One region of the Lactiplantibacillus argentoratensis genome, then DNA from elsewhere that is predicted to be linked to it. Evidence: predicted binding sites of a transcription regulator. Region 1 holds the regulator's gene; each other region holds the start of a gene.

Region 1 (7,911 bases):
CGTCCAAGTTAGCTAAAACTGGCGTGTATACATGTTGGTAGCCATTTGCAACTTCCTTGTCGATAATGTAACGTTCGATTTGGCGACGAATCGTTGCACCATTTGGCATCCAGTAAGGCAAGCCATTTCCAACCTTAGGATCAACGAAGAATAAGTCTAATTCGTTACCAATGACCCGGTGATCACGTTCGCGGGCTTCTTGACGCCGCTTGAGATCAGCATCTAAGTCTTTTTGCTTTAAGAAGGCCGTCCCGTAGATCCGTTGTAACATTGGATTGCTGGACTTACCTTGCCAGTATGCACCGGCAACGGATAATAACTTGAAGACCTTGACTTTCCCCGTTGAAGCTAATTGGGCCCCGTCAGATAAATCAACGAAGTCCCCTTGCTTGTAAACAACGACTTGATCATTGTTGGCAGCGGCACGTTCGTTAACTAAGTCTTGTTGGTAAGGGTTGTCACCAACTAAAGCTAAAGCGTCAGCCTTTGATAAGACTTCGCGTTCGATTGGTAAATCTTGTTTGATAATTGCAGCCATCTTATCACTGATGGCTTCCAAATCATCTTCACTGACTTGTTTACCATCTTCGTCAGGATTGTCGGTATCAAAGAAGAAACCGTTGGCATTCCCTTCACCACTCCCAAAATGAATGTTAGGGAATAATTGCTTAACCGCGTTAGCTAATACTTGGGCAGCCGTTTGCCGTAAAACATTGAGGCCGTCTTCACTATCAGCAGCGATAATTTCGATACTACCATCGGTTGTCAGTGGTTGGCGGTAGTCCACGATCTGATCGTTGAACTTACCAGCAACCGACCGTTTAGCCAATGAAGGACTAATTGACTTTGCAATTTCTTCCGTCGTTACGCCGGCATCAAATTGCTTTTCAGCACCATCTGGGAACTTAACATTAATACTTGCCATATACTTGACACTCTCCTTAAAATTTACCCACTCACCAAAACACCGCGCCGGGACGACAAAAAAGTCCCTAATGCCAGACTGAACTAGCATTAGGGACGTCATTGACGTGGTTCCACCCGATTTTTCAGTGTCATCAAAGACACTGACTCATTAGCGCTAATAACGGAAGCGTTCCGGCTCAATTGAGCATGTTCACAAAAGTGGTATCTTCGTAAACCCGGTCCAAGACTTCCAGAACAAGGTCTTGGTCTCTGCAATCCATAGTAAACAAAGCGTGTCTTTTGCATCTGTTTTCATTAAACCACTTTTAAACTAAAAGTCAACTCTTGATTTTAAGCATCAGGATTGAGTCGTCGATTACGACCGACCATCTCAATCTCACTCGCAAGGTAACGTACCCGTTGCATGATTCGCTGCGCTTTGACTGGTTCTTCATCACCCTTTTGTGAGAGCGTCAAATAACCATCTTGCAATTCTTGCATCGAAAAATTAGACGAGAAACAAGTTGGCAGTTCCTCCTGCATTCGATACTCCAGAATAACCCCGAGCACATCGTCCCGAATCCAAGTCGACGAAGCATCCGCACCGATATCATCAATCATGAGAATCGGTGCCCGTTTAATCGCATCGACCTTATCTGCCGACGTATTGTTACTAATCGAGCGCTTCATCTCGACCGCAAAACTCGGAAAATGAATCAAGGTCGTATTGAAACCCTTAGCTGCCAACGCGTTCGCCATCCCACCGAGTAAATAAGTTTTACCGACACCAAATGAGCCGTAGAGATATAAGCCCCGGTGAAAACGCTTGGGCGCTTGTGTATAGGCATCAATAAAATCAAGTGCTGCCATTAATGCTGTCGCCCGGTCACCATCTTGATCATACGTCTTTAAATCCGCCGACTGAATGTTTTTCGGCATGCTGATTGATCGAACCCGCTGTTGCAATGCGTGAGCAGCTTGCTGTTCTTGCATTTGTGGTGTTGGCTGATAAGCAATGTCAATCAAGTGATTACTCATCACTAATGTCGGCTGATACCCAGGTGCTTGAGTTGGCTCGTGCCGCGCAATTTTACGTTTCTCTTCACAAAATTCATATAATTTAGCTGCTGAACGTTCTAGCGCATCCGAAGATAATTCGTTTTGATGAGCAGCTAAAAACTGGCGAACATCTGGATCTTGGTACACAGCTGTCATTAACGCCTCATACCGATGATTCAAGTTTTTCCGATTCATTAACGTCCGGAGTGTTTCTGAGATATTCTCCATGTTTTAGTCCTCCTTTTCCGAATTTGTCTCAAGCTTTGCTAGTCGATCAGCAAGCTGTTTGCGTTGGGCAGCAGTAATTTGTTTACCGGTCCGAGCTGGTTGCTTACCACTCTCAGTCTGTTGCTGTTGTTGGGCCCACTTTGGCATAATCTCCTTACGCGTCGGTCGATTGTTCTTGCGCCGTGTTGGTGTTGATTTCGGCTGTTTACGTTGCTTCAAATACATCAAAGCCGCTTCCGGCGTCGTAATGCCGTGTTGTTGCCAATCATTGGCGACTGTTTCTAGCAAATTACGATTAAGGGCAGCTAACTCCCGATTTTGCAATAAGTAGTAGATCACCATGTTGATGACGGCATTGGGTAATACCCCCCGACCAATTAAATCATGAACTAGCCGGTTCTCACCGCTCGTCACAAAACCATGTTTCTCCTGCTTCAAAGCTGATAAAAAGTCATACGGCGCTGTCTGCTTAGCATACGTCACGAGTTGCTGCTCAGCCGTTGAGAGCTGTGCTGAAGCCTTGTTATCCTTAGTGGTCGTCGTTGCAACCGTTGCTTCCGTAGCGACCTGCTGACTCGAAACTGCGGGCCGTTCATAGCGCCGCGCAATCAATAATTTCAATTGATTTTCATCAAACTGACCCGTTGTTAAACTAGCCACTTCACTGATTAACTTAGCCATCTCAATCTCACTGATGCCGTAGACCCGACTTTCCGTAATGATCAGTTGCCGTGAACTCGCAACCTGTTTGAGATCAACATAGTTCTGCTTCAAAATTTGCCCCAACAGTTGCCAGTCAAAGTCATCGTCACTGAGCACGGGCGAGTGATCCTCGGCCGGTTCATTGGCCGCCAATTGGGCGCGCACCTTTTGCACTGAAAGAGGTGGCGTCGTAACTTTTTGACTATCAACGTGAAACACATCTAAGATATTTGCCGTCACGTCTTTGGCAGCCGTCAAGTCAATCGGCTGTGCTGCAAAATCGCCAGCAAGTTGTTGATAACGTAACTCACCGACCGTATCTAACAATAGGACACTCAATAGATCATCCGCAAAGAATTGTAACGCCAGTAATGGTGCTTGTAATTGATAAATGTACATGGCACCCAATTCATCTTGTTGATAATAGCTGCGCAACAAGCCAGTTGCTTCAAGTTTACGCCGAGCCGCTAACACCGTCGGCAAGTCCACATTTAGGATGCCAAGCAGTTCCGCGTGACTGCGTCGATTGCTCAGCTCATTCTCGCTACTCTGTAAGCTACGTAACGCCGCGTACAAGCTATATGCCAATGGCCCCATCAGTGGCAAGTATAATTCCGCCAATACAGCTTGTTGCGCCGCACTGAGCGCTGGTGCTTGCGGGACCACTAACCCAGTTTTGGGTGTTAAGGGTTCATCATTTGGCATGTTGTTCACCATTCTTTTTCACTAATCTTTTTTTCGTTTAGGTGCGTGGGTCGTCTTCGCTGACGGTTTTGCCAGTTTGACCTTATCACGCTCCATCATATCTTGGAGTTCATTCAAGAAGACGTGCATATCCTTGAATTGCCGGTAAACACTGGCAAAACGAATGTACGAAATTTCGTCAATATCTGCCAATTGCTCCATGACATACTCGCCGATAACTTGGCTTGAAATTTCATTTTCGCCCAGTGACCGGACCTTATTTTCAACATCATCAACGACGCCCGTCATGGTTTCCATGCTAACGGGTCGTTTCTCGGCCGAGCGAATAATTCCGCGCAAGACTTTTTCACGATTGAATTCTTCGCGGGCACCATTTTTCTTAATGACTAATAATGGCGTGGCTTCGACCCGTTCAAATGTTGTGAACCGGAATCCACAGTTTTCGCATTCCCGGCGCCGTCGAATCACGCGACCATCATCAGTTGGTCGACTGTCAACCACGCGGGAGCCATTATGATGACAATGTGGACATTGCATAGACTTCTCACCCCTTGTAACAACTAACAATCAGTTTTTCTTTATTTAGTAATAGTTTTCAGCCATTTTAACACGGCTGCTTTAGTTTTATCAATGTTGGCCCCGTTATCAATGACAACGTCAGCCCTTGCGACCTTCTGTGCAAGTGGCATTTGGCTGTCAATTCGTGCCTGAGCCGCCTGTTGCGATAAGTGGTTACGCGCCATCAACCGCTGCAATACTACGGCTGGTGGTGCCGTCACAACCAACACTTGATCACAAACGTGTTGCCAGCCACTTTCAAATAACAACGGCACATCTAAAATAATTGCGTCTGGCTGTTGCTGGTTCGCCGCGACAATCGCTTCGAACATCGCGTACTGAATCGGTAACCGTGTAATTGCAGTTAAGGCTTGTAAAGCTTGAGCATCGTTAAAAACCAACTGGCCAAGCCATGACCGATTCAGCCGCCCGTCTGCCAGCACTGCTTGCTGACCAAAGTGCGCCACAATTTTTTGGGTCGTCGGTTGGCCTGGCCCTTCAACCTGCCACGCGATTTTATCCGCATCAACGATTGGTAACTTAGTTGCCAGCAGCTTAGAAACAGTCGACTTACCAGTGGCAATGCCACCAGTCAATCCAATCAACTTTGTCATCTTGATCACCTACAACCGTTGTTCTAACGGGCAAAAATGGGTCCCTCGCTGTGCCACTTTGATTTTCTCAATAATTGTGCCACACCGTTCGCAAGGTTCCCCTTCACGACCATAGACGTGTAAGTGATTTTGAAACTGACCGGCCTCACCAAATGCCGTTGAAAATGAATGAACAGTGGTGCCGTGACCTTTAATTGCCATCGCCATTTCATCAATAATGTTTTGGCGCAATGTAGCAATCTCATCAGTAGTTAGCGAATTAGCAGGCCGCATTGGATGAATCTTACTCATCCATAGCGTTTCGTCCGCGTAAATATTCCCAATGCCCGCAATCTTACTTTGATCCAACAATAGTGGCTTGATCATCTTTTTCGACTTGCCAAAAGTAGCCGTCATATAAGCCAGTGTTAACTGTTCAGCAACGGGTTCCGGGCCAATTGTCCGCAATCCCGCCACCGTGCCTTCTTCACCGGTCGGCACGAGCGTCATTCGCCCGAACTTACGCGTATCGTTGTACAACAAATCACGATCATCGGTCAGATGGAAGATCACGTGCGTGTGTTTACCTTGATCTTCACCACGCGGTACAACATTATACTTGCCTTCCATCCGCAAATGCGACACCATCGTCAGACCATTGCTAAAGCGAAACAATAAATACTTCCCCCGCCGATCAATGGTCTGGATCGTTTGGTTGGCTAAACGCTGTTTGAAACTATCGACATCATTATTAATAATTTTCGGCCAAAAAACCTCGATACTAGCAATCGTTGCCCCACTAACCAGACGATTTAAGCCGCGACGAACAGTTTCAACTTCAGGTAATTCAGGCATGGTGGTTCCCCCTATTTTGCATCGTACCAAGTATCACCGTAGTGGCTCTCAACCTTTAACGGTACGGCTAACTGTACGGCGGAATCCATCACGCTTGGCACTAATTTTTCTAAAACTGGAATTTCTTCTTTTGGCGCTTCAAAAATCAATTCATCATGAACTTGTAACAGCATGGTTGCTTTCAAACCCGCAGCCTGTAACTTATCTTGCATCTTAATCATCGCAATCTTGATAATATCAGCCGCACTCCCTTGGATGGGGGTATTCATGGCTGTCCGTTCAGCGAATGAGCGTTGGTTGAAGCTCTTGGAATTAATATCTGGCAAGTACCGGCGTCGATGTGAAATGGTTTCCACATAACCTTGTTTTTTCGCCGTTTGGACAATTTCATCCATATACTTTTTGACACCCGGATATTCTTTGAAGTAAGCGTCAATAAAGCTGCGAGCCTGTTTACGCGTAATGCCGATATTTTGTGACAAGCCGTAATCACTAATTCCATAGACGATTCCAAAGTTAACCGCCTTGGCTTGCCGTCGAATATTTGGCGTCACCTCTTCAGCTGAGTTCAAATGAAAGATGCGCATGGCCGTTGCGGCATGAATATCATCACCCGCTTTAAAAGCGGCCTGCATATTTTCATCATCAGTAATATGCGCGAGAACCCGTAATTCGATTTGCGAATAATCAGACGAGAAAATCTGCCAACCTTCATGACTAGGAACAAAGGCTTGTCGAATCTTACGTCCTTCTTCCAAGCGCACCGGAATGTTTTGTAAGTTTGGATCAACGGACGACAATCGGCCGGTTTGGGTCAACGTTTGCAAGTAGCGCGTATGCACTTTTTGATCAGCAGAATGAATGGCATCTAACAAACCGACAACGTAGGTCGATTGAATCTTCGAAATCTGACGATATTGTAAAATATTAGCGACGATTGGTGCTTCCGGTGCTAACTTTTCTAGAACGTCTACGGCGGTAGAATACCCTGTCTTGGTCTTCTTGATTACGGGTAATTTCATTTCTTCAAACAAGATGTGACCTAGTTGCTTAGGTGAATTAATATTGAACTCTTCACCGGCTTCTTGATAAATCGTCTGTTCAATTTCACTCAACCGTTCTGTAAACTGACTGCCCATGGCTTTAAGTCGACTGCTGTCGACCGTAATGCCGGCGATTTCCATCTGAGCTAAGACATTGGCCATCGGTTTTTCAATATCATCGTAAAGTTGATCCTGCTCATTGGCTGCCAATTCCTTTAATAACTGTGGCTTCAAACTAGCGATCGCGGCCAATTTCCGGGCGAGATGACTAAAGTAGACATCATCATCTTCAGGAATGGCACGCTTAACGCCCTTACCATAAACGGTCTCGTCACTCGGCAAGTCAGTGTACCCGTGTTGCTCAGCTAAACTTCCCAAGTCGTTACTGTTATCATTTGTATCTAATAAGTATGAAACGAGTAAGAGATCAAAATCGACTTTACCTAGCTGAATACCCAAACGATTAAGCCCGACCGTCGTGCGTTTCATATCAAAAACGTCCTTGGTAATCGTTGTGCTACTCAAGAGGTCAGCCACAGTCGGTTGCATTAATAATTCCACATCCCGACTGATGTACCAGTGATCATCCGCTCCGATGGCAAAGCCAGCAAAGGCCGACGTGTGGTAGTTTGGCGTTGGCATCTCCAAGTAAAAGTCCACGTGGTCGGTAAATTGTTGCAATTCCGTCAGGTTAGCTTTCGTCAAGACGGTATAATCAATGGGCGTTGCTGGTTCGTCCGACTGTAGGTGTAATTTCTTCAAAAATGATTGAAAGTCCATCTTCTGATAAAACGCGGCCAGCTGGTCAAGATCCGGGCCATCATAGGATAAATCAGCCAATTGAACATCAATCGGCGCATCCCGCTTGATTGTTGCTAGCACCTTAGCTTGCGCCGCTTGTTCGCGATCCTCAATCAGATGTTCCTTCATCTTGCTCTGCTTCATGGCATCGATGTTTTCATAAATGCCTTCCATCGTACCATACTGTTTGAGTAATTTAAGGGCGGTCTTCTCACCAACCTTGGTGACACCCGGATAGTTATCCGAGGTATCACCTGTCAACCCCTTCATATCAATAATCTGTGCCGGTGTGATGCCCAGCTTTTCTTCAACGTGCGCCGGCGTATAGCGTTCCACTTCAGAAACACCTTTAACGGTCACGGCCACCGTGGTATGCTCGGTCGTCAACTGCGTCAAATCACGGTCACCAGTGACGACCGTCGTGGTGTAGCCGGTTTGATCCGCTTGACCGGCCAGTGTAC
Region 2 (7,911 bases), 130 kb from region 1:
TCTGGCGCGAGCAATTCTTCACCAACCACAAGTCTTGTTCCTCGACGAGCCAACCAGTGGCTTAGATCCCCGCACGACCCAAGCAATTCACGCACTGATTAGGGAATTACGCGACCAGGGCACAGCGATTCTGTTAACGACTCATGATATGCTGGAAGCCACTCGTCTCTGCAATCGTGTCGCCTTACTCAACGCTGGCCGCATCGCAGAATGTGCAGCCCCACAAGCATTGCAATTAAAATATAATCGCGACCAGCAGTATCGCGTCCACATTGCATCGGCAGCGCAAGATTTATTACTCCCGTCATCTCCTGAGACGACCTATCAGATTAACCAGTGGATGCTTTCTGGACAGCTTGAGACGATTCACTCGTGCGAGCCGACCCTTGAAGATGTCTTTTTAACCGTAACTGGAAGGAGCCTAAAATGAGTTTATCAATGACCAAAATAAAAGCCTTATTCGGTCTTAAATTAAGACTGATCATTTCAAATGTGAGTCTGATGATTGCCCCAATCATGGCCATTTTGTACGTCGTTTTCATGAAGAGTATTATGCAAAGTAAAGCACCATCCCACGTTGCCCTGATTTCCCTTTTACTGGGAATGGGACTATGCTTTAATGTCGTTATGGGTGGCATCATGATGACGAGTTATCCCTTAGCCGAAGAAAAAGAACATCATACATTACGTGTCCTAATGACCTCTTCCATTACCGGGCCCGAATTTTTTATCGGTAGTTTATTGCCACCACTAGCTATTATGACTGTGACCAATTTGATACTGGTCCCCCTAAGCGGCGCCAGTTGGTCGCAAATTCACTTAGGAAACTTTTTATTGATTACCATTATCACTAGTTTAACGAGTCTCGTGCTCGGATACATTATTGGTCTGATTGCTAGTAGCCAAACTCAAGCAGGCGTCTACAGTATTCCAATGATGTTGATTTTAAGCCTGATACCGAATTTCGAACAGTTCAATACCACCCTTAAATCCTTTAGCAATTATCTGTACAGCAGCACGCTTAATCACTATATTACCGCCTCGTATACCACTGGTGGCTTTTCATGGACGCTTCGCGAAGCCCTCACGCAACTCGGCTGGCTCGTGATTGCCTGTGGCATCTTCTTCTATGCCTACCGTCGTCACGGTCTTGATAATGATTAATCCTTAGGAGGTTCTCAATCATGCCAACTTTAAAGATTGGAACGACCGTCAAGTTACCAAACCCATACTTGAAAATTGCGGGAACGATCATTGCCTACTACGCAACTAAGGATCAATACTTAGTTCGGCTTGGTGTCAGCCAACAATGCTACTTCAAACCAGATAAGCTGATTGCCTGAAAATCTTAACTGCTTATCTCATACCAAGCCCCTTACTTTGAAATATCACGGTAAGGGGCTTCTTTTCCACGTTCGAACAATCCCGCAGCCCAATCGACGTTGGCTATGTTATAGCAATGGCCACCCAGCCCAGAAGGCGGGCGTAAGACGCGCATTTGCTGATGACCAGTAACATAACGGCACATTTTTATCATATTAATGACAGCTCAATGCATGTCATGTAGACCCACAATATTTTTAAAATCACAACTTACCCTTATTTTAAACCCCATTTGCGCCCAAAATGGGGTTTAAACCTCACATGCTGTCTTGATGATGTGGTGCTTTTTCTGAAACCTGTTATCCTCTTTAATGCACACGCGGGGTTTTACGCAAAAAATAGGCAATTAAGGGAGCGCAAGTAAAGATGATTAAAGCAGAATGGGCGTATATGCGCAAACACAAACTAATGATTATCGTCATGGCAATCATTATGTTCATTCCATCAATTTATGCCGTGACATTTTTACGGTCGATGTGGGATCCATACGGTCGGTTAAATAATTTACCCGTAGCCGTCGTCAATCACGATCAGCCAGTCACGTACCAAGGGAAGCATCTCAGTGTTGGACGCAATTTAACAACGAATTTAAAAAAATCTGACGCTTTAAAGTTTCACCAAGTCAGTGCAAGTGAAGCGCAAGCTGGCTTGAAAAACGGCCGCTATTACATGGTGCTCACGATTCCACGCACTTTCTCACGCCACGCAACCACCTTACTCGATCACCAACCACAAGCCATGGTGCTACACTACGACACCAGTGCTGGACATAACTTTGTCGCTAGCAAGATGGCCGATTCCGCCGCTACTTCGATTCGGTCATCCGTCGCCCAAACGATTACAACGAGCTATGCCAAAACGATGTTTGCTGCTATCAAACAACTTGACGGTGGTCTCAAAACAGCGGCTACCAATAATCAAAAGCTCGCGACTGGTGGGCAGCAGCTCCAAACCGCCAACCAAAAAATCGCCACCAACCTGGACACCCTGGCAACTAGTTCGCTGAAACTAAAACAAGGGAGTCAAACACTAACGATCGGTTTAAACCAATATCTGAATGGCGTTTCACAACTACAGGCGGGAAACCAAAAAGTAGTCGCCGGTCTAACAAAACTGCTCGTCAAAAGTAATCAGTTAGTTGCTGGCATGGGCCAACTCAACAGCGGCGCCCAAACACTAAATCAAGGCGTTAATCAATACGTTGCCGGCGCCCAGCGAGTGAATACTGGGACTGTCAAAGTCAATACTGGTGCCCACCAGGTGGCCAGCGGCGCGCAACAATTCAGTAGCGGTACCGCTCAACTGGCGACTGGTACACAACAGCTTGGTTCCGGTTTAAACGCTTATGTGGCCGGTGTCGGCAAGGTCAACATTGGTGCCAGCAAGCTTAGTCAAGGTGCTACTCAACTACAAGCACAGACCGCTCAGTTAACGACTAAAACGACGGCTCTAACGAACGGCTCAAGTCAGCTAACTACTGGCATCCAGACACTAGGTCAAAACAGTCAGGCCCTCACCACCGGCTTGCAAAAATTGCAGACGCAGCTTAAGCAACCAATGATCAAGCCACGATCAACGCAACCGTGGCAGCGCTGAAAAAACAGGCTGCTGGGACTGACTTATCGTCCGTTAAAACCACGCTAAGTGCGCTAACAACGGCTATTAAAACTAGTGCGACGCTTCATGACAATGTCGCCGCAACCGCTGACAGTCAAAAATTGACCGCGGCACAAAAATCAGCCATTTTGGCAACGGTTGATCAATCCGCTAACCGTGACGCCATTAACGGTGCCCTTGCGAGTTTAACCACAGCCATCGCCCAATCGACGCAACCGGCTGTCGATACGACCGCTTTGACTCGGGCCCTCAGTACCACGACTCAACAACAGAAAGGCCTTGCAACCACGGTCAACCAACTCACTACCGGTGCCCAATCACTGACGACCGGTATTCAATCTGCTGGTACCGCGGCTAACAAGCTGAGGACTAGTCTAACCCAGCTGAACACGGTCCTACCTAATCTCACTAATGGCATTGGGGCCGTCACTACTGGTGCGACAAACTTGGCTAGCGGAACAACAACGCTCACAACTAATAGCCAGCAGCTCACTCAAGGCTTTAAAACACTGGATGCAAACACTAGCTTGCTCAATCAGAAGAGTCAACAACTGGCTACAGGTGCGGGACAAGTTGCTGCGGGTTCTCAACAGCTGACCGCGGGCACGCGTCAACTCAGCTCCCAGGGCAACCAGCTAACACAAGGTGCCAGCCGCGTGGCTACGGGTCTACAAGCTGCACAGACCAACCTGCCAAGCTTAACAACTGGCATTGCACAATTAACTACTGGGAGTCAGCAGGTCGCGACCGGCTTAAATCGGCTCGGCACAGCGGGTACTGCACTTGCTAATGGCAGCCAACAACTCACTAGTGGCAATGGGCAATTAGCAACTGGCGCTCAGCAACTGGCCACGGGCGCTAACCGGGTCACAACTGCTGGTCAAAAAATTCAAGCGGGTAACCAGACTTTGGCAACCAAATTAGGAACGGCCGCAAATAAGGGTAAAGTTAACCCATCAACACTGACCTATCAACAAGTTGCCAAGCCCGTCACCACGACTCACCAGGACCGTGATGACGTCCCAAATAACGGTACTGGCATGGCACCGTACATGCTGAGTGTTTCGCTCTTCGTCGGTGCCCTCGCTCTCAACATGATGTTCGATATGTATACGCCACGCAAGCATCCAGATTCAGCGCTAGGCTGGTGGAGTAGTAAAGCCAGTATCATGCTCGGCTTTTCAATCATGGAAAGTACGATTATGCTCGGCTTGATGATGTTGATCAACGGACTCAGCCCGATTCATCCCTGGGCCACTTGGTTGCTACTCACGTTAACAGCACTACTCTTCATGACAATCGTTGCTTGGCTTAACCTAGTCCTCGGCAAGGCCGGTGCCTTCTTCAGTATGGTGCTACTAGTCTTACAGCTCGGTAGTTCAGCGGGAACGTACCCGATTCAGTTATCAGGTCACTTTTTCCAAGTCATCCATCCGTGGTTACCAATGAGTTACAGCGTGAACGGCTTGCGACAGACCCTAATGACTGGTAATTCTGCTCTTCCTGAGATGGGCATCTTGACACTGTTTCTAGTGCTGTTTATCGCCCTGACCTGGTTGTTCTTTATCCGCCGTTACCCACGGCTGGCTAAAATCGACTTTGAAGACCCCGTCGCCGTCAAAGCCACTCAGAGTAAGTTAGCTACTCTGGTTCAGCGAAGAGCTCAGGCCAAAGCATCCGACAACCAGGCGGATTAGCCACTTGAATTGACGCTATCGCATCAAGGTAGCCATCACAGAACGACTTTCTCTAATTCGGAGAAAGTCGTTTTTTTCATCATCCAACCGCTCTCACCACCAAATTACTAGGTGACTTGGCCCGTCAGCGCACTCCAACCGAATTTCTGACGCAACCACACTGCGTATCCAGCACCGATTAAGTCACTATCCAAACAAAACTAATCATGATACTGACTCAAATCAAAATGGGTATGCTTTAATGAGGAATCAACTTACGGTTGAATTAGATTGGTGTTTTGATTGAGTCAGCGTTTGATTTTGGCTATACTGTTAACAGCAATTAATAAAGGAGTGCGAGTCACATGATCAAAGAATTCAAGGAATTTATTGCCCGCGGCAACGTGATTGATTTAGCCGTTGGGGTTATTATTGGGTCTGCTTTCACCGCTATCGTCAAATCATTGACGGACAACTTAATCAATCCACTGATTGGGATTTTCTTAGGCAGAGTCGATTTATCTAACCTAAAGTTCAGTATCGGGGACGCCACCTTCAAATACGGGTCCTTTCTAAATGCCATCATCAATTTCTTCATCGTGGCCATTGTTGTTTTCATTCTGGTAAAAATTATTAATAAAGTGGTTAAAAATGAACCAGAGGAACCCGAAGAAGAAGAAGTCGATGTTTCCGCGCAATACTTGGAAGAAATTCGGGATTTATTAAAGGAACAGACTAAAAAATAGGTGAAAATGGCTCCTAAGCAAATTTTTCATTAAAAGTCTATATGGTATTAAAACTTTTTTTGAGATACAATATATTGTGCAATTTTTTATAAAGAGGGGCTATCATGGTGATAATAACAGCAGGAATGATTGGGGTCGGCAAAACCACGTTAACAGGGTTAATTGCTGACCACCTTGGAACTAAGGCATTTTACGAACCGGTTGGCGACAACCCCGTATTGCCACTTTACTATTCGGATCCTAAGAATTACGGGTTCCTATTACAAATCTATTTCCTCAACAAACGTTTTGCAATGATCAAGAAGGCATTGGCCGATGATAACAACGTCCTCGACCGCTCCATCTATGAAGATGCCCTCTTCACCAAAGAAAACAACGCTGAAGGAAACATCTCTGATACCGAATTGAATGTTTACTTGCAACTACTAGACAATATGATGACCGAATTGACTGAATTGCCTAAGAAGGCGCCGGACTTGATGGTCTACTCTGAAACTGACTTCGATACCATTCTTTACCGGATCAAGAAGCGTGGTCGCGACTACGAACAGTTCGACCACAACCCTGAACTGGAATCTTATTACTATAAGATGTGGACCGCTTATCGGAAATGGTACGATGAATACGATGCTAGCCCTAAAATGAAGATTGATTTACAACAGTACGACTTGGAAAAACCTGCTAACCAACAAGCAGTATTGGCACAAATCGATTCTGAATTAGGTAAGATCCGCAACCCCACCACAGTTTAATCAATGATGCTAAAAGCGCCAGCCCCGATAGTGGGACTGGCGCTTTTGCTTTGTACAATCTGAGTAACTTCGAGCTGTCAAATGATCCCGGCAGTTTTGGCTGTGACCCTAGTCACCTGCGAATCGTCGCCCGGAAATTTTAGCGACTGGCCCCGTCATAACTAGCAACCTTCGAATACCACACTAGCCAGTTACATCGCCGCTCGGACTTGTTGCGCTAACTCAAAGTTGTTGGTAATCACCGCATTGACCGAGGCCGCAAACAACTGCTGCATCACGGCCGGCTCATCCACCGTCCAAACCCGTTCAGCGACGTGGCGTACAGGTTGATAATGCTCAAGATGGACCCCTTCTAAGTGTTCATGAGTCGCAAACTCATCTGGATTACCCAGCCGCGCCGAGGTCAAAAAAGCATACTTCTGGCTGGCATCAATGGCGTAAGCCCGCTGTAAACTCTTCAAGTTAAATGAGGAGAAGACGACCGGATAGATCAAGTCAGTCTGCTGGACCATCCGTAAGACAATCCGTTCAATATCAAGATAATAGTGTCGATCAGTCTTCAACTCAAGATTCAAGTGAACTGGCTCCCCACTAACTAAGGTCAAGAATTCTTGTAAGGATGGAACCGGTTCGCCATTGGCTAACTTGAATCTACGCAATTGTTCGAACGTCAGGTCCGCAATGGCGCCCTGTCCGTTAGTCGTTCGATCAATTCGTTCATCATGCATAATCACCGGTACTTGGTCCTTAGTAAGATGGACGTCAAACTCTAAGCCATCGATATGATGACTGATAGCATACGCAAACCCGGCCAATGAGTTTTCAGGAAACTTGACGGGAACACCCCGATGACCATAAATCAACGACATATTTGGCACAATTCTTCAACTCTTTCCAATTAATGACGACCGTTTGCACGGTTATTTGATTCTAACACTTTATTGTACGTATTTTCAGCCGTTTGCAACGATTGGCGAATATCTTGCCCAGCAAAGATTTGCTGCATGGCTGTTTGAATCGCTGTCCGTGCTGGAACCCAGCCATCGACAAAGACACCCGAGTTCGTATTATTCGGCTTAGTACGCAACATCTGATTACCAGAAACTTCTAGCACTGGCGACTTCTTAAATAACTTCTTCAGGGCTGGTTCGTCCTTAGCGCCCTTATTAACGGCTAAATAACCAGTCTTGGCCTGCCAGTCGGCTTGAGTCTGTGCGCTTGCGAGAAACTTGGTGAATTCCCACGCACCATCTTGGACCACACTGGGCTTATCGTTTGCAATCCATAGTGCTGCCCCACCAACAGCGATTCCGTTGGCTTTCTGCCCATTCGGCCGGGGGAAGTACGTGACGCCCAAGTCATTTTTTAGCACTTGATATAACTGCCCCGTTTTTGCGGATGATTGCATAAAAATCCCCAAATGACCGGCTAAGAATGAAGCTGCTTCATTGGCAGCGGCGTTACCACCCGAACCAAAGTTCATAAAGTCGCCATAGTCAATATTCTCTTTGACCCACTTCATGGCATTGATGGCTGCGGGACTCGTGAAATCGACCTTAGTTGCGTTACCGGTATGACCATTATCATGATTGGCAACGGGAACACCAGCATTAGCGACCAGCTGCTCGAATAACCACGAATAGGCTTCCATGGTCATCCCCTTGACTTTGCCGTGTGACTTGTCATGAATGGCCTTAGCGACGCGGGTAATATCATCATAGGTTGGATCCACTGGTG
Region 3 (7,911 bases), 390 kb from region 1:
AACGATTATCAGCTAGCCATTCGAGCGCTAACGTTAACCAGTGCGCCACGTGGGGCTGATTGGCGTCTGGTTTCCATGCTGTTTGATCATTTGCCAGAGCTAGTCCGTGGGGGCCATGCTTGAAGACGTGTAATTCATAGGGAATCTTAGCAGTTGCCAACGCGTTCGCATAGGCGAGCGTATTGGTTGCTGGGACGATTGGGTCATCAGCGGTCGTCCAGATAAAGGTCGGCTGATTATCCGAATTGACGTGCTGGTCAGCAGCTAGTTCGGCCGGAGTTGAAGTCCAGGTCGCTAAAGTCGCATCATCTTTGGGGAAACCTAGTAGCGGACTGATAACCGGATAGCCGAGGATCACGTTATTCGGTTTCAACGTAGCGGGCGCTACTTCTAGTTCGGTCGCCACGCGACTTGACCAGTAATCGTTATATAGGGCCACGATATGGCCACCCACACTAAAACCAGCGGGTGTGATCTGTTGCGGATCAATATGCCATTCGGCTGCGTGTTGACGGAGTAAGTTGACCGCTCGTCCTAAATCTAGTACGGGCGCTAATCCGAGCGGCTGCTGATTAGTGAGTAGGGTATATTCCAAGAAAAAGGCCTGGTAGCCGTGGCCGGCGAAAGCCACGGCGAGACTCTCGGCTTGCGCTACAGGAATATGCGTGTATGAACCGCCCGGGACGATAATAATGGCGGGTAGGTTCGTTTGATGTGCGTTCGTATCCGGCTGATGCAAATAACCGGTCAATTGCGCGCACGTTGCGGTTAATTTTTGTTGAATAACTTGCATGCAATCACCTCAATTTGATATGGTTAACATAACTATTATAACGCAAGTCAGGTGGAACAGATATGGGCATGGTTACGGTTACAACTCGTAATGAGCAACTCGAGTTACGGCCATTTACGTTGGCAGATACAGTGGACTATTATGATTTAGTTCGCGACCCGTCAATTGCGGCATCAGCGGGCTTCACGCCAGCACACAGCTTAATGGAAGCGGAGTTTTTGTTGAAACAGCAAGCGAAGCTACCACAGATTTTTGCGATTGAGTTGACGACGATCCACCACGTGATTGGGAGTGTGGGCTTATATGAGCGCATGACTAATACTGGTGAACCGGCCACTTTAGAGATGGATCTCGGGTATATGTTGAACGCTCGATATTGGGGGCGTGGTATTATGACAGCGGCAGTTGCGCGCCTTTTACAATATGGATTCGAGACACTTCATTTGCGGCGAATCACGGCCAGCTGCCTGGCCAATAATCTAGCGTCCAAGCGAATCTTAGAACATGCCAATTTTCGACAGTACGATGCGGTTCGACACCCGGACTACGCCCCGTTTGGCGCTGGTCAGACGGAGTTATTCTTTGATTGTGTGGAATTAAATCTTTAGGAGATGAGTTAATGCAACTCGCAAAATCGTTTGAACAGGCCGCCTGTGTGTTGGTATTGTTGGCCACACAGCAACCTGATGTGCCGTTGACGGCGGATGTTTTGCACGAGCGAATTGGCGGTTCCGCCTCGTACATTCGTAAGATTATTCGCAAGTTAGTGGTGGCGGGGCTGGTTACGTCCACCAGTGGGAATAACGGCGGGGTTCACCTGGCGCGGTCACCGGAGGATATCTCAATCACGGATGTGGTCGCAGCCATCGAGGGGACCTTGCAGACTTTTCCAAACTATGGTTATTTTGACCAAGTATTTAAGGATGTTGAACCGGTTGCGCACGAAGGGACGAAGGTGGTCAACGGGATATTCTCGCGTGCGGATCAATTATGGTTAGATTTTTTGGACCAGCAAAAACTGGCGACGTTGATCAAGGAATTGTTAGTCGTTAACCGGATTCCAGTGCTGGATTGGACGAATTATTCGGATGATAAAATGGGTCAGTTAAATGCGTTGCTGAGCCGGATGCGGTCGCATAAGTGAGACGACGTACAAACTTAACAAAAATTGAGAGCGGTTTCGCTCGGTAAATCAATATTGACGCGCTTTTTCTAATCGGGGATCATTTTCAAAATGATACACTTTATTTCACAAGGCTGAAAATGCTGTTATTAAGGCTTTTTTTATGGTATTCTAACAATGAATTTCACAAGATAGAGGGGAATAACATGGCAGATAAGAAATACTACGGGGCTGATGCAATTGTTGACAGCCTTGTAAATCACGATGTTAAGTACGTTTTCGGGATTCCAGGCGCTAAGATTGACCGGGTCTTTGAACGATTAGAACACCCAGTCAACCCAAAGAGCCCACGGCTGATCGTGACGCGGCATGAACAGAATGCTGCGTTTATCGCTGCCGGAATTGGTCGGATCACTGGGAAACCCGGTGTCGTGATGACGACATCTGGCCCTGGTGCTAGTAATTTGGCTACCGGGCTCGTCACGGCAACCGCTGAAGGCGACCCAGTCTTAGCTATTTCTGGTCAAGTTCAGCGTGCTGACTTGTTGCGATTGACCCACCAAAGTATGAATAACGCGGCCCTATTTAAGCCGATTACGAAGTATAGTGCGGAAGTTCAAGAGCCAGAAAATATTTCAGAAGTGCTTGCGAACGCTTATCAAGAAGCGACGGCTGCCAAGCAAGGTGCTAGTTTTGTCAGTGTGCCACAAGATGTGACTGATTCAATCGTGCGGACACCCGTGATTACGCCGATTCAAGCGCCAAAGCTTGGACCAGCTAGCCCAGTTGAAGCCACGTTATTAGCACAAAAGATCAAAGCAGCTAAGTTGCCAGTCTTGCTTGTTGGGATGCGGGCCTCCTCACCTGAAGTGACGAAAGCCATTCGGAACTTGGTATCCGCGGCTAATTTACCAGTAGTCGAGACTTTCCAAGCAGCTGGTGTGATCTCACGTGATTTGGAAGCGAACCATTTCTTCGGCCGGGTCGGATTATTCCGCAACCAACCAGGGGATATGCTACTGAAAAAGTCGGACTTAGTGATTGCGGTCGGTTATGATCCAATCGAATATGAACCCCGCAACTGGAATGCGGAAGGTAAAGCCCGTATCGTGGTTATCGATGCAATGCGCGCTGAAATTGATCATAATTTCCAACCGGAAACCGAATTGATCGGTGACATTGCCCAGACGTTGGACTTCTTGTTGCCATACATGAAGGGCTATGACATTAGTGATAGCGCCCGGACCTACTTAGGCGAATTACAAGAACGGCTTCAGACCCGTGATTTCGTACCTAACATTGATAAGCAGTCCAAGTTGAATCATCCGCTGTCAGTGATTGCGGCCTTGCAACAACGGGTCAGTGATGACATGACGGTGACGGTCGATGTCGGCAGTCACTATATCTGGATGGCCCGTCATTTTCGGAGCTATGAACCGCGGCACTTGCTGTTCAGTAACGGGATGCAAACGCTCGGGGTAGCCTTACCGTGGGCCATTGCAGCCGCTTTGGTTCGGCCGGACACGCAAATCGTGTCGGTCTCTGGTGATGGTGGCTTCCTGTTTTCCGCGCAAGAGTTAGAAACGGCCGTGCGGTTGAAGCAAAATATCGTTCACTTGATCTGGAATGACGGCACCTACGACATGGTTAAGTTCCAGGAAGAAATGAAGTATGGCGAGGATGCGGCGGTCCACTTCGGTCCGGTTGATTTTGTGAAGTATGCCGAAAGCTTCGGCGCCACTGGCTTGCGGGTCGACCAACCTGCCGACTTGGAAAAGGTACTTGATCAGGCCTTTGCTACGGATGGCCCCGTTGTCGTAGATATTCCAATAGATTATTCTGATAACAAGGCGTTAGGCAAAACGATGTTACCAGACCAATTTTATTAAAATTAACATTATTGACCGGTTGTCAAAAGATGGTCGGTCGGATATAATGGTTGAGTATATCGAAAGAAGAGGACGCGGTTAACAATAGTAGCCGACTGGAAGTGGGTCACCACTTATGAAGGTCAGTGAACGGGGCAACCGCCGAAATCGATGAATCAGTGACCGATTCATCCGTTGGGCCTTGGTTGAATAAATCAAGGACTGTCGCAGCTAGAATAGTTGCGGGGCGCTATCGACGATGAAATCAGCAATTATGTCAATCAATCTGATTAAAGTCTTTTTGCGCACGTTATCGTGAGGCAGAGAGGCTTTTTATATTGGTTGTGCTTACCTGAATCGGTGTGAACACTTTTAGATATAAATCGATTTTTGGAGGTTCTGCAATGGCAGAAAAAGAACATCAGGAAGTGCATCGGTCACTACAGACGCGGCACTTATCCATGATTGCACTAGGTGGTAGTATCGGGACCGGATTGTTTGTCGCATCCGGTTCGGCAATTTCGACGGCTGGGCCCGGGGGTGCGTTGTTAGCCTACGTGGGTATTGGGATTATGGTTTACTTTTTAATGACTAGTCTAGGCGAGATGGCAACTTATTTGCCCGTCTCAGGCTCGTTTTCCACGTATGCCACTAAGTTCGTTGACCCGGCGCTCGGATTTGCGATGGGCTGGAATTACTGGTTCAACTGGGCAATCACGTTAGCGGTCGATATTAGTACGGCAGCGATTGTCATGCAGTTCTGGCTGCCATCCGTACCAGGTTGGGTCTTTAGTCTGATTGCGCTCGTTTTGATTTTTACGATCAACGCGCTGTCAGTCCGGTCGTTTGGCGAAACTGAGTACTGGCTGTCACTTATTAAAGTGGTGACCGTACTCGTATTCTTGGTCATCGGTGTGCTGACGATCGTGGGAATCATGGGCGGTCATGCCACTGGTCTCAGTAACTTCACCTATAAAAAGGCGCCGTTTGTTGGTGGGATTCCAACTATCTTGAGCGTTTTCGTGGTCGCTGGTTTTTCGTTTCAAGGAACTGAATTAATCGGGATCACGGCGGGCGAGTCAGCGACACCGGAGAAAAGTATTCCAGCGGCAATTAAACAAGTTTTCTGGCGTATTTTGTTATTTTACATTCTAGCCATTTTCGTGATTGCGGCAATCATTCCTTATACGTCGAAGGATCTCTTAGGGTCATCGGCAAGCGATATTGCCATCAGTCCGTTCACGTTAGTCTTCAAGCGGGCCGGGTTGGCGGCCGCGGCTAGTGTGATGAACGCCGTTATCTTGACGTCCGTACTATCCGCCGCTAATTCGGGGATGTACGCTTCGACACGAATGCTGTATTCCCTGTCATTACAAGGCTACGCACCGAAGACGTTCGGTCGGGTCGATCGTCGTGGGATTCCAATCATGGCATTATTAGGAACGACGGTGATTGGATTACTCACGTTCTTATCGAGTCTATTCGGGGAACGGATTTACATCTTCCTCGTATCGGCCAGTGGATTAACGGGCTTTATCGCTTGGTTAGGAATTGCAATCTCACACCTGCGTTTCCGGCGCGCTTTCGTTAAGCAGGGTCATCAATTGAGTGAATTACGGTACCATGCTAAGTGGTTCCCATTTGGCCCTTGGTTCGCCTTTATCTTGTGTGTCGTGGTCATTATCGGTCAAGACTTGCATTCATTTGCAACACTTGATTGGCAGGCCATTGGAGTGACTTACATGAGCATTCCACTATTCATCATCTTGTATGTTTATTATAAGATTCGACACCACACCAAGATGATTCCGTTAGATAAGGTCGATTTAACACGCAAAAAACATCACCAAGATTAAGTGCTAATTTGAATTAATGCGGTTGACGTTAAGTCAATCGCATTTTTTGATGGCACTAGTCGAGTGAATCACAGCCAAGTGCGGTCGTGTTTTTAGTGTGTTGATTGGGGTTGCCAAGCCTGCCGCAATTGATCGCGGAGCAGTGCTTGAGAAGGACCGGAATCCTGAATATAATTAAACCAAAATTGGGGGGTGTGCGCGTCGATTAACTATGGTAATTTGATAGAATGAATAGATGAAATCATTAAAAATTAGCAAACTTATCCTTAAGCGTACGCGAGTCGGGCATGATTATGCTAAGCTGAAATGAGAAAGGCAGCGAGAGAGATGTTAAAGAGAAATTTGTTAAGAGGTCTAGCGTTAGTGTCATTAGCAGGCGTTTTGGCGGGCTGTGGTACGAATCAGTCGACGTCTAAAGCCACCAGTAGTTCTGCAAGTTCCAAGTCGACTAAGACGCAGACCAAACGGCAGCGACTAATTAGTGCCTTGCCGAAGGGTGTCAAATCGACTGACAGTGACTTAGTGGTCGTCAATAAGTGGCATAAGCGCTCTGAGATGACGTTCAGCAAGTCAAGTGTTGATGGTATTGAAGTCCGTAGTTCCATTGTGAAGCCGCTAGAGGCCTTTCTAGCGGGTGCGAAAAAAGCCGGCTATCCGGCGACCATCGTATCGGGATATCGTTCCGTTGCTTATCAAAAAGAGGTTTGGAACCAATCGATTCAAACCTATGAGAACCAAGGGAAATCCGCCAAGGAAGCCCTGAAGCTGACCAAAGAATATGTTGCGGTCCCTAGCGGTAGTGAGCACGAAACTGGGCTCGCAGCGGATATCATGAATACGCACTGGTACAGTACGCACGGTAACCAGCTGCTGTCATCGTCTGATAAGAACAAGGGCCAGCAGTGGCTGATCAATCACGCGGCAGACTATGGATTTGTGTTGCGGTTTACTAAGGACGGTAAGCAATCGACCGGGATCGATTATGAATCTTGGCATTTCCGTTATGTTGGTAAGGCGAGTGCGGAATTTATGACCAAGCACAATCTGACCCTCGAACAATACGTCAGTTTGTTGCAGGCCCGCGAAAAGGCGGCCAAGTAGCCTGATCTGGCACGCTCTGGAAGACTAAATCAAGTGTAATTATGGCGCCAGTTAGGAAGTCACTAACGGGCGCTTTTAATTTCGCTGACTTTCCTCGCTAGGGGCATAGGCGCATCACAACAAGTCCTCATTGGGGCACGGCGTATTTCGGGTGAGTTTCAAAAGCGTAGATTGATGTGTGTCGGTTTTGGGCGGCTGTTCGAAGGACTGATTTATTGCGAATTTCTGACATGGGCCACGAAGTTTTTTACTGAATTAACTCACCAGATATTGCATTTTAAGACGTGGGTGCGTACAATATGTAGTGTTGCTTTTAGAGATAATCAAAATTTTGACGTGATTAAAAGGAGAGACGCCCCATGCTTGTAATGTCAGGAACAATCGGTGCCGGCAAGACGAGTTTAACGCAGTTAGTGGCTAACCACTTTGGTTCTAAAGCGTTTTACGAGTCAGTTGATGATAATCCCATTTTGCCGTTATTTTATAAGGATCCTAAGAAGTACGCCTTCTTATTACAAATCTACTTTTTAAATAAACGGTTGGATAGTATTAAATCAGCTTTTGCTAACGATCTGGACGTCTTAGACCGGTCGATTTTTGAAGATTCACTATTGTTCCATTTGAATGGTGATCTTGGCCGAGCAACCTCTACCGAAGTTGACATTTATGATTCATTATTGGACAATATGATGCAGGAATTGCCAGAAGCATCTCATCAAAAGAGTCCTGATTTACTTATTCATATCAACATTTCTTTTGAGACGATGTTGAAACGAATCCAAAAGCGGGGCCGTTCTTACGAACAAATCGATCAAGATCCTGATTTATATAAATATTATCAGACTTTGAATGAACGTTATGACGACTGGTACGCTAATTACGATCATAGCCCGAAGATGCAGATTGACGGGGATCAGCTTGATTTTGTCGCCGATGCGGATGCGCGTAAAGAAGTCATTCGGTTAATTGACGAAAAAGTGGCCAGTTTAGGCTAGTTGCCTTTTTAGGATCAATGCTCTATAGTAGACAGTGAATATTAAACACGGCGCGTTTTTAAGTAGACGTTCAGAGAACCGGTGGGTGGTGTGAACCGGCAGTCGAAACTCCGGCGCGACAATGTGGGCAGGTAATACTGCACGGCACGGCCGTTATCCGTTTAAGGGTGGGATT

Evidence for each region. Region 1 encodes NrdR, which represses ribonucleotide reductase genes. Its sites were predicted from a motif close to ACACNATATATNGTGT; they were not measured.
Region 2: the regulator NrdR is predicted to act here: its motif matches at 5,487-5,502, upstream of V7R88_RS05095 (deoxynucleoside kinase).
Region 3: the regulator NrdR is predicted to act here: its motif matches at 7,034-7,049, upstream of V7R88_RS03835 (deoxynucleoside kinase).

The regions. Positions count from the first base shown of each region.
Region 1 covers NZ_CP147647.1:1,224,810-1,232,720, reverse strand. The annotation lists gene thrS (threonine--tRNA ligase) at 1-925, opposite strand, end outside; gene dnaI (primosomal protein DnaI) at 1,258-2,193, opposite strand; gene V7R88_RS05675 (replication initiation and membrane attachment family protein) at 2,197-3,600, opposite strand; gene nrdR (transcriptional regulator NrdR) at 3,622-4,137, opposite strand; gene coaE (dephospho-CoA kinase) at 4,179-4,772, opposite strand; gene mutM (bifunctional DNA-formamidopyrimidine glycosylase/DNA-(apurinic or apyrimidinic site) lyase) at 4,782-5,606, opposite strand; gene polA (DNA polymerase I) at 5,618-7,911, opposite strand, start outside.
Region 2 covers NZ_CP147647.1:1,098,377-1,106,287, reverse strand. The annotation lists gene V7R88_RS05120 (ABC transporter ATP-binding protein) at 1-430, shown strand, start outside; gene V7R88_RS05115 (ABC transporter permease) at 427-1,164, shown strand; gene V7R88_RS05110 (hypothetical protein) at 1,185-1,343, shown strand; partial or broken gene V7R88_RS05105 (YhgE/Pip family protein) at 1,750-4,697, shown strand; gene mscL (large-conductance mechanosensitive channel protein MscL) at 5,042-5,422, shown strand; gene V7R88_RS05095 (deoxynucleoside kinase) at 5,527-6,174, shown strand; gene V7R88_RS05090 (glycerophosphodiester phosphodiesterase) at 6,366-7,052, opposite strand; gene V7R88_RS05085 (extracellular solute-binding protein) at 7,073-7,911, opposite strand, start outside.
Region 3 covers NZ_CP147647.1:829,954-837,864, forward strand. The annotation lists gene V7R88_RS03805 (alpha/beta hydrolase) at 1-793, opposite strand, end outside; gene V7R88_RS03810 (GNAT family N-acetyltransferase) at 856-1,401, shown strand; gene V7R88_RS03815 (Rrf2 family transcriptional regulator) at 1,413-1,937, shown strand; gene alsS (acetolactate synthase AlsS) at 2,123-3,805, shown strand; lysine riboswitch at 3,864-4,045, shown strand; gene V7R88_RS03825 (amino acid permease) at 4,189-5,640, shown strand; gene V7R88_RS03830 (M15 family metallopeptidase) at 5,968-6,741, shown strand; gene V7R88_RS03835 (deoxynucleoside kinase) at 7,101-7,736, shown strand.